2 linked regions of the Azospira inquinata genome follow. The protein of the gene in region 2 interacts with the protein of the main gene of each other region in a pairwise test. Links are inferred from orthologs where the notes say so. Each region holds a gene or a part of one and is shown on either strand. Other genes may lie near its edges.

Region 1 (4,112 bases), 380 kb from region 2 along the record:
TGGTAGCCGCCCCCTAGTGACTTTGTTATTATGGACGGCAGGGAGTCACAATATAAGTTATTAATATGAATAATGTTTTAGTTCTTTTGGCCGGTGTTGACGGCAGTCTTGTCCGTACACCTTTTTGCGGCGCGGAGGGGTGAAATGAGTGCTGCGTCTTTAGGGGTTTTGTGTGCCGATATTCCGGGGAGTGCCCGGCTTTTTGAGCGTCTTCCCGAAGGGGAAGCGCTCTATGCCCAGGAGCGCTGCCTAAAACGGATCGAACGGGTGGTTGCGGGGTTTGCCGGTCGCTTGCTGCGTTCCTCAGGCAATGAGTTGGTGGCCAGTTTCGAGAATGGGGAAGTGGCTTGCCAAGCGGCGGTGGACATGCAGCAGCGGGTAGAGGATTTGCCACCGGTCTCCGGTGTCAAACTTTCCATCCGGGTGGGGGTTCATTGCGGTGTTTTGGCGCCCGATAGCGCAGCTCCGGCAGGGGATGGCTTTGTGGGTGCTGCCCGCTTGCTGGGCATGGCCAAAGCCGGGCAGATTTTTGTCAGCGCCGAAGCGGCCAACGCTTTACCCGCTGCCATGCGTCAGGGCACCCGGGCGACGGATCGGCAAATGTCCGAAGCTGGGGCGGGAGGTGCTATTTATGAACTACCTTGGCAGGAAGCTGGCGAGCTTACCGTTCTGCGCCAACAATTGGGGGAGGTGAAGGCCTCCACTACCCAGATGGGTAGCCCCAAACTCTGTGTCCGCCACTCCGGTAAGGCGTTTTTGCTGGATGGCAAAAATGAAGGCTTGAGTTTTGGTCGGGATGGGGCCTGCGATGTGGTGATTCAGGACAAGCGGGCTTCCCGTGCCCATGCCCGGATTCTGCGGCGTCGGGATCGTTACGTGCTGGTGGATGAAAGCACCAACGGCACCTATGTGGCCTTTGAAGGGGAACCGGAAATGTTCGTACGCCACAGCGAAGTGGTGCTGGGCAATAAGGGCCTATTGGCTTTCGGCCATTCCGCCACGGGTGGGGATGCGGAAGTGGCGGAGTTCGAGTACCTCTGAAGGGGCGCGGCTTTCTCCCTTTTCTTTTCATTTTCGCCCCTGCTCCGGTGGGGGCGGCTCCCAACAAAAAGGCCAGCGGTAACGCTGGCCTTTTTGTTGGGCTGGGACGGGGCGCTTATTTGGCGGCGGCGTCGGCCTGACATTTTTTCAGGAAGGAAGCCTTGGCGGCACCCGCCAGCTTCTTGCTGGTGGCCTGGGCGGCACAGTCGGGGGCGGCGGGTGCGGCTGCTTTTTCAGGGGCCGCAGCGGCTGCCGGAGCAGGCGCGGCCTTGCCGGAGAGGCAGGACTTCATGAATTGCTTGCGGTCGTCGCCTTTCAGTTGCTTGTCCTTGGCGTCCTTGTTGCAGTTCTTCATTTTTTCCTGCTGGGGCGTGAGCTTCTTGGCGGCGTCCGGGGCGTCGGCGGCGAAACCGGCTTGGGTAAAGACCACGGCGCCAAGGGTCAGGAGAGCGATCAGGGTTTTTTTCACGGCAAACTCCTCATGGAAGGGAAGAAGGAAGGGCAATGCCCCCATCCGGCGGATGTGGGCGGAAATATGACGGGGTTATAGGTCGTCGTCAAGAATGGCTTGCTGCTGGCGACCGATGAATTCCTGCATGTTGTCGATGCCGCGCAATTGGAGAATGGTGTTGCGTACCGCCGCTTCCAGCAGCACCGCCAGATTGCGGCCGGCGGCCACGGGAATGATGACCTTGCGGATGGGCACCCCCAGCACTTCCTGGGTCTGGGCGTCCAGGGGCAGGCGGGGGGAATCCATGCCCGCCACCGGCTTTTGCAGGTGGACGATGAGCTTGAGCTTCATTTTCCGCCGGGAGGCGGTCTCCCCGAAAATGGTGCGGATGTTCAAGAGGCCCAGGCCTCGGACCTCCAGAAAGTCCCGCAACATGCCCGGGCAGCGGCCTTCCACGGTGGAAGGGGCGATGCGGGCCAGTTCCACCACGTCGTCGGCGACCAAGCCGTGGCCCCGGGAAATGAGTTCCAGGGCCAGTTCCGACTTGCCCACCCCCGAATCCCCGGTAATCAGTACTCCCATGCCGAAAACGTCCATGAAGACGCCGTGCACCGCCACCGTGTCCGCCAGACGCCGGGACAGGTAGATGCGCAGCAGGTCGATGATGGCGGAGCAGGGTTTGGGGGTGGTGATCAGGGGAGTGCTGGTGGCTTCGCAGGTGTCCCGCACCATGGCCAGCACTTCCAGACCTTCGGCCACGATCACCGCGGGTGGTTCGGCGGCAAACATGTCCTGCATCTGGTTTTTCAGGCGCTCCGGATTGGCCTTGGTGAGCCAGGCCTGTTCGGCGAAGCCGATGACCTGGAGCCGTTCCGGGTGAATGACGTTGAGGTGGCCGACCAGATCGGCACCGTAGTTGTTGCCCCGCCGTTTCAGATCGATGAAGCGTTCGCTGCCCAGGGCTGCCACCCATTCCAGGGCGAGGCGTTCCCGATGGTCTTCAAACAGCTGCGCGATGCTGATTTTCCGCATGATTTCCCCAATCGGTGAACAGGCGGTGGGCGTCGTCCATACTGTCGCAATGGCGCAGGGCCTCCCGGAACAGCTTGTCGGAGAAGCGCTGGGCCAGCTCGGAAAGAATCTGCAGATGTTGTTCCGTGGCCTGCTCCGGTACCAGGAGCACGAACATCAGATCTACCGGCTTGCCGTCCGGGGCGTCGAAGGCCACGGGGTGGGTGAGGCGGAGAAAGGCGCCGGCGGCTTCCTTGATGCCCTTTAAGCGGCCGTGGGGAATGGCCACGCCCTGGCCCAGGCCGGTGGAGCCCAGCTTTTCCCGGGCAAACAGGCTGGCAAAAACCGTGGATTGGGCAACCCCCAGGTTATTTTCGAACAACAGGGCGGCCTGCTCGAAAGCGCGCTTTTTGCTGCTGGCTTCCAGATTCAGGACGATGTTGGCGGGGGGAAGGAGTTTGGCGATGAGGTCCATGGGGCTAGGGTACTCCCCGGAAAGACGATGGGAGAAACAAGAAACCCGGGGGGCGGGAGGGAGACCCTTCAGGTGGCCGGATCATAGCGGAAAAGGCGACGCTCGGCCACCGTAGCCGCCCCCTTGGGTGGGGCGGCGGCGGTGCTAGCGATTAGGCTTCGCCGATGTGCTTATCCATGCTGTCCCGGTTGTGGGCCAGGCCCTTTTCCTTGTGCTTGATCACTTGGCGGTCCAGCTTGTCCACCAGGGCGTCCACGGAAGCGTACAGGTCGCTGTCTTCGTTTTCCACGTAGATGTCCTTGCCCGGCACCCGGACGGTGACTTCCGCTTTTTGCTTCAGCTTTTCCACGGTGAGGATCACATTCACTTCAATGACGTTGTCGAAGTGGCGCAGCACCCGATCCAGCTTGCTGCTGACGTATTCGCGGATAGCCGGGGTAACCTCGACGTGATGGCCGGTGATGTGCAGGTTCATATTATTTACTCCTTGGTTAGATGGTCTTGCGTAGGTTAGCCGGCGGGATGTTCAACGCCTCCCGGTATTTTGCTATGGTCCGGCGGGCCACCACAATGCCCTGTTGCCCGAGAATCTCGGAAATCTGGCTGTCGGAAAGGGGCTTTTTCGCATCTTCCCCGCCAATCAACTGCTTGATCAGGGCCCGGATGGCGGTGGCGGAACAGGCGCCCCCCGCTTCCGTGGCCACGTGGCTGCCGAAGAAATACTTGAGTTCGAAAATGCCCCGGGGGGTGGCCATGTATTTCTGGGTGGTGACCCGGGAAACGGTGGATTCGTGGAGCCCCAGCACCTCGGCGATTTCCCGCAGTACCAGGGGGCGCATGGCCACTTCCCCGTGTTCGAAGAACTGGCGCTGGCGTTCCACGATGGCCTGGGAGACCCGCAGAATGGTGTCAAAGCGCTGCTGTACGTTCTTGATCAGCCAGCGGGCTTCTTGGAGCTGGCCAGCCAGGGAGGAGCCCCGGTGTTTGGAGAGAATATCCGAATACAGGCGGTTGATGCGCAGCCGGGGATAGGCGTCCGGGTTGATGCTGGCCACCCACTGGTTGCGTAGCTTGCGCACCACCACGTCGGGAATAATGTAGCGGGTATCCAGGGGGGCGTACTGGGCCCCGGGG
Region 2 (5,652 bases):
GCCTCAGCTATGAGGTGCTGGGGGGGGCCTGGGACGCCCTGGCCACGGACCGGGCCGATCTGGTCATCGGCGCCCCCGGGGACCTGCCGAGCCGGAGCGGCATTTCCTCCCGCTCCCTGGGAACCATCCAACTGCTCTTTGCCGTGGCCCCCCATCACCCCCTGGCCGCCCTGCCCGATCCCCTCTCCCGGGAGGAGCTGATTCGCCACCGGGCCGTGGTGGTGCCGGACACCTCCCAGGAATTGCTGGCCCGCAGCACGGGCATTCTGGAAGGCCAGGACACCCTGCGGGTGCCGGACATGGCGGCCAAGCTGGCGGCCCAGGAAGCGGGCCTGGGGGTGGGTCATCTGCCCCCCTGGCAGGTGCTTCCGGCCGTGGCCGCCGGGCGTCTGGTCATCAAGCGGCTGGCGGACGACACCCCGCCCCTGGCCTGCTATATCGCCTGGCGCACCAGGCAGGAAGGCAAGGCCCTGGCCTGGTTCCTGGCCGAACTGGAAAAGCCGGAGGTGCGGGCGGCCCTGACGGAGAGATTGACCTGAGCCAGCACCGGAAAAATCCCGTTGTGCGGCCCACCACCGGAGTGCTGAACCTAAAGCACAAAGCGATAGCCGACCCCTGCCTCGGTCAGCAGGTGCTTGGGCCGGGAAGGCTGATCCTCGATTTTCTTGCGCAAGGCCCCCATATAGACCCGCACATAATGGCTGTCCTCGCTGTGGCTGGGGCCCCAGGCCGCGTGGAGCAGCTGCCGATGAGTCAGCACGCAGGACGGATTGGCCAACAGATAAGCCAATAGCCGAAATTCAATGGGGGTGAGATGGAGCGGCTCCCCGGCCTTTTCTACCAGGCGTTTCGCCAAATCCACTTTGAGATTGCCAAAAACCACCAGGGGGGAACCGTCGCCGCTCCCCAGGGAACGCCGACGCAGCTGGGCCCGCACCCGGGCGGATAACTCGGCGGCTCCGAAGGGTTTGGTCAGATAATCGTCGGCCCCCACATCCAGGGCCCCCACCTTGTCTTCTTCCGTGGTTCTGGCCGACAACACCAGAATGGGGGCGTTGCTCCAGGTTCGCATATCCCGGATAAAGTCCAGCCCATCCCCATCCGGCAAGCCCAAATCCAACACCACCATGTCGGCTTTGCGGGTGCCCACTTCAATCAGACCGCGCCGGCAGGTGTCGGCCTCAAACACGTGACAGCCTTCTTCCTCCAGGGTCAGCCGGATGAAGCGGCGGATCTGGGGTTCATCCTCCACCACCACGATGTTAGGTACGGACGTACTCATGGCTGGGATTCTCCTTCCCCCTCGGATTCCATTTCCTCTCCCACTTCGGGGGGCGTCCCCCGGGGAAAGGTCATGACAAAGCGGGCACCTCGTGGGTGCCGGTTTTCGCCCCGGATCGTTCCCCCATGGGCCTGCACAATGGCCCGGCAAATCGCCAGCCCCAACCCCACTCCGGGCATCGTCCCTTCCTTTTGACCACGTTCAAACTTGTTGAAAATAGCCTCTTCCTTACCCGGGGGCAGGCCCGGGCCCTCATCCGCCACCCACACTTCCACCTGATCCGACAGGACCGTTGCCCCAATCTCAATGGGCGTATGGGCGGGAGTGTATTTCACCGCATTTTCCAGCAAATTGCAGAATACCCGGCCCAGCAACACCCCATCCAGATGCAGCAGAGGTAAATCATCGCCCAGGGCAATCACCACGGGACGTTGTCCCAATACTCCGTCCATGTCATGGAGAGCGCTACCGACAATTTCCTCCAGGGGCTGCCACTGGCGATTGAGCTGTATCTTGCCTGCCTGGAGGCGGGCCATGTCGAGCAAATTATTCACCAGGGCATTCATGCGCAAGGACTCTTCCCGCATGGCCCCAGCCACTTCCTGCTGGGCTGGGCTCAGGGGCGGCTTGGTCATGGACATGGATTCCGCCAGCCCGACCAGGGCGCTTAAGGGCGTACGCAAATCATGGGAAATGGCCGACAGCAGGGAATTTCTCATGCGCTCAGACTCCATTTCCACGGTCGTGACCTGGGCTACTTCCACATAATGAACCCGCTCCAGGGCAATGGATATCAAGCGGGCCATGGTATCCAGAGACCGGCGCTGTTCCGGGCTCAGAGCCCGGCCCGGATGGGACGATTCAATGGCCAGTACCCCCCGGACCCGCATGGGCGCTTTCAGGGGCAGATACAGAATGGGGCTGCCGGGCAGGGTATTGGTGCCCCGGCCAGCCCCTTCCTCGTGATCGAAGGCCCATTGGGCAATGCCCACATCAATGGCCGTATTGGCTGGCGCCTGAAGATGATCCTGGGCATCGGATAAAAGCAGGGTCCCCCGGGCCTGAAATTCCCCCTCCAGGAAACGGGTGCAAATATCGCTGATCTGCTCCACCTGCAAGGCCCCGGACAAGTCCCGGGAAAATTCGTAGAGGGCCCGCACCCGATCCTCCCGCCGGGTCGCCACCCGGGCCTGGTATTTCAAGCCGGCGGTTAACTGGCCGACCAATAGGCCCACCAGCAACATGATGAAAAAGGTCATCAAATACTGCACATCGCTGACCGCAAAGGACAGGCGAGGCGGCACAAAGAAAAAGTCGAAAGCCGCCACACTCAACAAGGAGGCCAGCACCGCAGGCCCTCGCCCCAGCCACAACGCCACCACCACGACCGCCACCAAAAACAACATGACGATATTGGCCAGATCAAAATAGGCATGTAGCGGCGTGGCCAACAGGGTCATGGCAGCACAAACCAGGGCACTGAGCAGATAGGAAGGCCAGGCAGGCCCCCGTCCGGAGCGAGGGACTTCCCGGGCCTCCTCCGCTGGAGACACGGCGGCATTTCTGGCGATCAGAATGACATCCAGGTCCGGTGCCAGGCGACACAACCGGGACACAAAGCCCACGTGCCAGAAGGACCATTGAACGCGACGGCCGCGGCCCACCACCACTTTGGATAAATTATGGTCTTGTAGATATTTCACCGCCACGGCAGCCCCGTCGTTCCCTGCCAGGGTCGCGGTTTCTGCCCCCAATTCCTCCGCCAGGCTCAGGGTCTTGAATATCCGTTCCCGAGCCGCCCCGGGCAAGCGCTGTAAGGCTGGGGTTTCCACATAAATGGCATGCCAGGGGATATTCCACTGATTAGCTAGGCGGGCGCCGCTACGCACCACCCGCTCTCCCCCGGCGTCCGGCCCCACGCAGACCAGCAGGGATTCCCGGGTGGGCCAGAGGGCGGGTACCGCCTGTTTGCGCCGGTAGGCCAGCATGTCCTCATCCACCCGGTCCGCCGTGCGGCGTAGGGCCAGTTCCCGCAAGGCAATCAGGTTACCTTTGCGGAAAAAGTTGCGAATCGCCCGTTCCGCCTGCTGGGGCAAATAGACCTTGCCTTCCTTGAGGCGCTGCAACAGTTCATCCGGGGGGAGGTCCACCAGAATGACCTCGTCCGCGCTGTCAAAAAACCGATCCGGCACCGTTTCCCACACCCGAATGCCCGTAATACCGCTGACCACATCGTTGAGGGAATCCAGATGCTGCACGTTAATGGTGCCGTAAACGTCGATCCCCGCCGCCAGCAACTCCTCCACATCCTGCCAGCGCTTGGGGTGCCGGGCCCCGCTCACGTTGGAGTGGGCCAGCTCGTCCATGAGAATCAGGGCCGGTTTTCGGCGTAGGGCTTCATCCAGATTGAATTCGTACAACACCTGATCCCGATAGGGAATTTCCTGAAGGGGAAGGCGCTCCAGCCCCGCCGCCATGGCCTCCGTGTCCTTGCGGCCATGGGTTTCCACCACCCCAATCAGCACATCCAGACCTTGGGACTGCTGCTGTCGGGCCGCCGCCAGCATGGCGTAGGTTTTACCCACCCCGGCGCTGGCGCCAAAAAAGATTTTCAGTTTTCCCCGCTGGGCCTTGGCTGCTTCATGCTGAATCTGGCTCAGCAACTGGTCGGGGTCGGGACGAACTTCTGTCATGGAGTATCCAATCTAGTCCTTGGTAAGCCAGGAATACGGAAACAGGCCACCTTGCCAACAGGGCCAATGCCCCCACCCGTCTATTTCACCCGGGACCGGCACCAGGGGACACCCGCCATCATAGGAAATATGCAGCCCTTTGGCGCATCCCAGGCAGGATAAACCCCGCCCCGGGGTGCTATCGGGCACCACTCCCCAATCCCCAACAACCATGGCACATCTCTCGTAGAGGAAAAAGTGGCCCGCCCCCTCCGGGGCGGAGCCATAAGAAGCTCGTCGAGAGCCTTGGGAGTCAGCAAAAACGAAAAGAAGGAAAACTCAGGAAGGGGGGCGCCGGGATTGCCAGGAGAGGATGGCCCACACCAGCCCCAGGGGCAGGAAGATGGCCAAAAAGGCCAGGCAAAGGAGCATGGCGAGCCCTTTAGGGAGTAGCCGTGAGCTGATCCAAGGCCAGGTTTAGCGCCAATACATTGACCCTGGGTTCCCCCAGGAATCCCCACTGGCGCCCCTCCGTATGGTCTTTCACCAAAGCGGCCACCGTCCCGGAAGACAGATGGCGGGCGCGGGCGACCCGGTCAATCTGGTAGGTTGCCGCCGCCACACTCAGGTGAGGGTCTAATCCGCTTCCCGACGCGGTCACCAGTTCCACGGGAATCGCTAGGGGATTGGTCGGGTCTGCCGCCAATAAGGCTTGCTTGCGCGCCTTAACCCCCTCCACCAACGCCGGATTCAACGGCCCCAAATTGGAGCCACCGGAAGCAACCCCGTTATAAGGCTGGGGCGCCGTGGCAGAAGGCCGGCCCCAGAAATGGGCCGGGTCCGTAAAATTTTGACCAATCAGGCGGGACCCCAGCAACTGGCCTTTTTCATACACCAAGCTACCGGCAGACTGTTGGGGAAAAGCCACTTTAGCCACCCCGGTGACCAATAAGGGATAAGCCAGACCGGTCACCAGGGAAAGCAGGACAAACAACAGCAAAGCAGGACGCAACAAGGTTTTCATGGTGATCTCCTTCGGGTTCAGGCCAAGCCAGCGGCGGCAATGGTCAGATCGATCAACTTGATACCGACAAACGGCACCACCACGCCCCCCAGGCCGTAAATAAGGAGATTGCGGCGCAGCAGCATGGCGGCCCCCAGGGGGCGGTAACCCACGCCCTTTAACGCCAGGGGGATCAGGAAAATGATGATCAGGGCGTTAAAAATCACAGCGGAGAGAATGGCCGAGCTGGGGCTGGCCAGTCCCATGACATTGAGGGCAGACAGGGAGGGATAGGTGGTGACAAAAGCCGCCGGGATGATGGCGAAGTACTTGGCGATATCGTTGGCGATGGAAAAGGTGGTCAGGGCCCCCCGGGTCATCAGCATTTGCTTCCCGGTTTCCACAATCTCAATCAGCTTGGTGGGGTTGGAATCCAGATCCACCATGTTGCCCGCCTCCTTGGCGGCCTGGGTGCCGGTATTCATGGCCACGGCCACATCGGCCTGCGCCAGGGCCGGAGCGTCATTGGTCCCATCCCCGGTCATGGCCACCAGACGGCCTTCCCCCTGATGCTGGCGAATCAGGGCCAGCTTGGTTTCGGGAGTGGCATCGGAGAGGAAATCATCCACCCCCGCCTCAGCGGCGATGGCGGCGGCGGTCAACCGGTTGTCCCCGGTCACCATGACGGTCTTGAT

Evidence for each region. Proteins that work in one complex are often made in the same cells at the same time.
Region 1: the proteins of kdpD (region 2) and ptsN interact in binary tests that used the Escherichia coli proteins (3 or more experiments, as listed by UniProt). The link is inferred for Azospira inquinata from one-to-one orthologs.

The regions. Positions count from the first base shown.
Region 1 is NZ_CP064782.1:1,645,519-1,649,630, forward strand. Bases 1,236-4,030 are described here. They hold ptsN (PTS IIA-like nitrogen regulatory protein PtsN), read right to left. Parts: upstream 2,979-4,030; coding sequence 2,493-2,978; downstream 1,236-2,492. Other genes in these bases: Azoinq_RS07510 (PsiF family protein), read right to left, coding at 1,236-1,510; hprK (HPr(Ser) kinase/phosphatase), read right to left, coding at 1,586-2,524; hpf (ribosome hibernation-promoting factor, HPF/YfiA family), read right to left, coding at 3,130-3,453; Azoinq_RS07530 (RNA polymerase factor sigma-54), read right to left, coding at 3,470-4,030. Outside these bases: tRNA 2-thiocytidine(32) synthetase TtcA, read left to right, coding at 1-17; Azoinq_RS07505 (adenylate/guanylate cyclase domain-containing protein), read left to right, coding at 145-1,041; more of Azoinq_RS07510, read right to left, coding at 1,157-1,235; more of Azoinq_RS07530, read right to left, coding at 4,031-4,112. UniProt on the Escherichia coli protein: Seems to have a role in regulating nitrogen assimilation.
Region 2 is NZ_CP064782.1:2,022,535-2,028,186, reverse strand. What follows is about bases 1,079-4,293. They hold kdpD (two-component system sensor histidine kinase KdpD), read right to left. Parts: upstream 3,976-4,293; coding sequence 1,279-3,975; downstream 1,079-1,278. Other genes in these bases: kdpE (two-component system response regulator KdpE), read right to left, coding at 1,079-1,282. In the rest of the region: Azoinq_RS09310 (LysR family transcriptional regulator), read left to right, coding at 1-539; more of kdpE, read right to left, coding at 590-1,078; potassium-transporting ATPase subunit KdpC, read right to left, coding at 4,397-4,978; potassium-transporting ATPase subunit KdpB, read right to left, coding at 4,996-5,652. UniProt on the Escherichia coli protein: Member of the two-component regulatory system KdpD/KdpE involved in the regulation of the kdp operon. KdpD may function as a membrane-associated protein kinase that phosphorylates KdpE in response to environmental signals.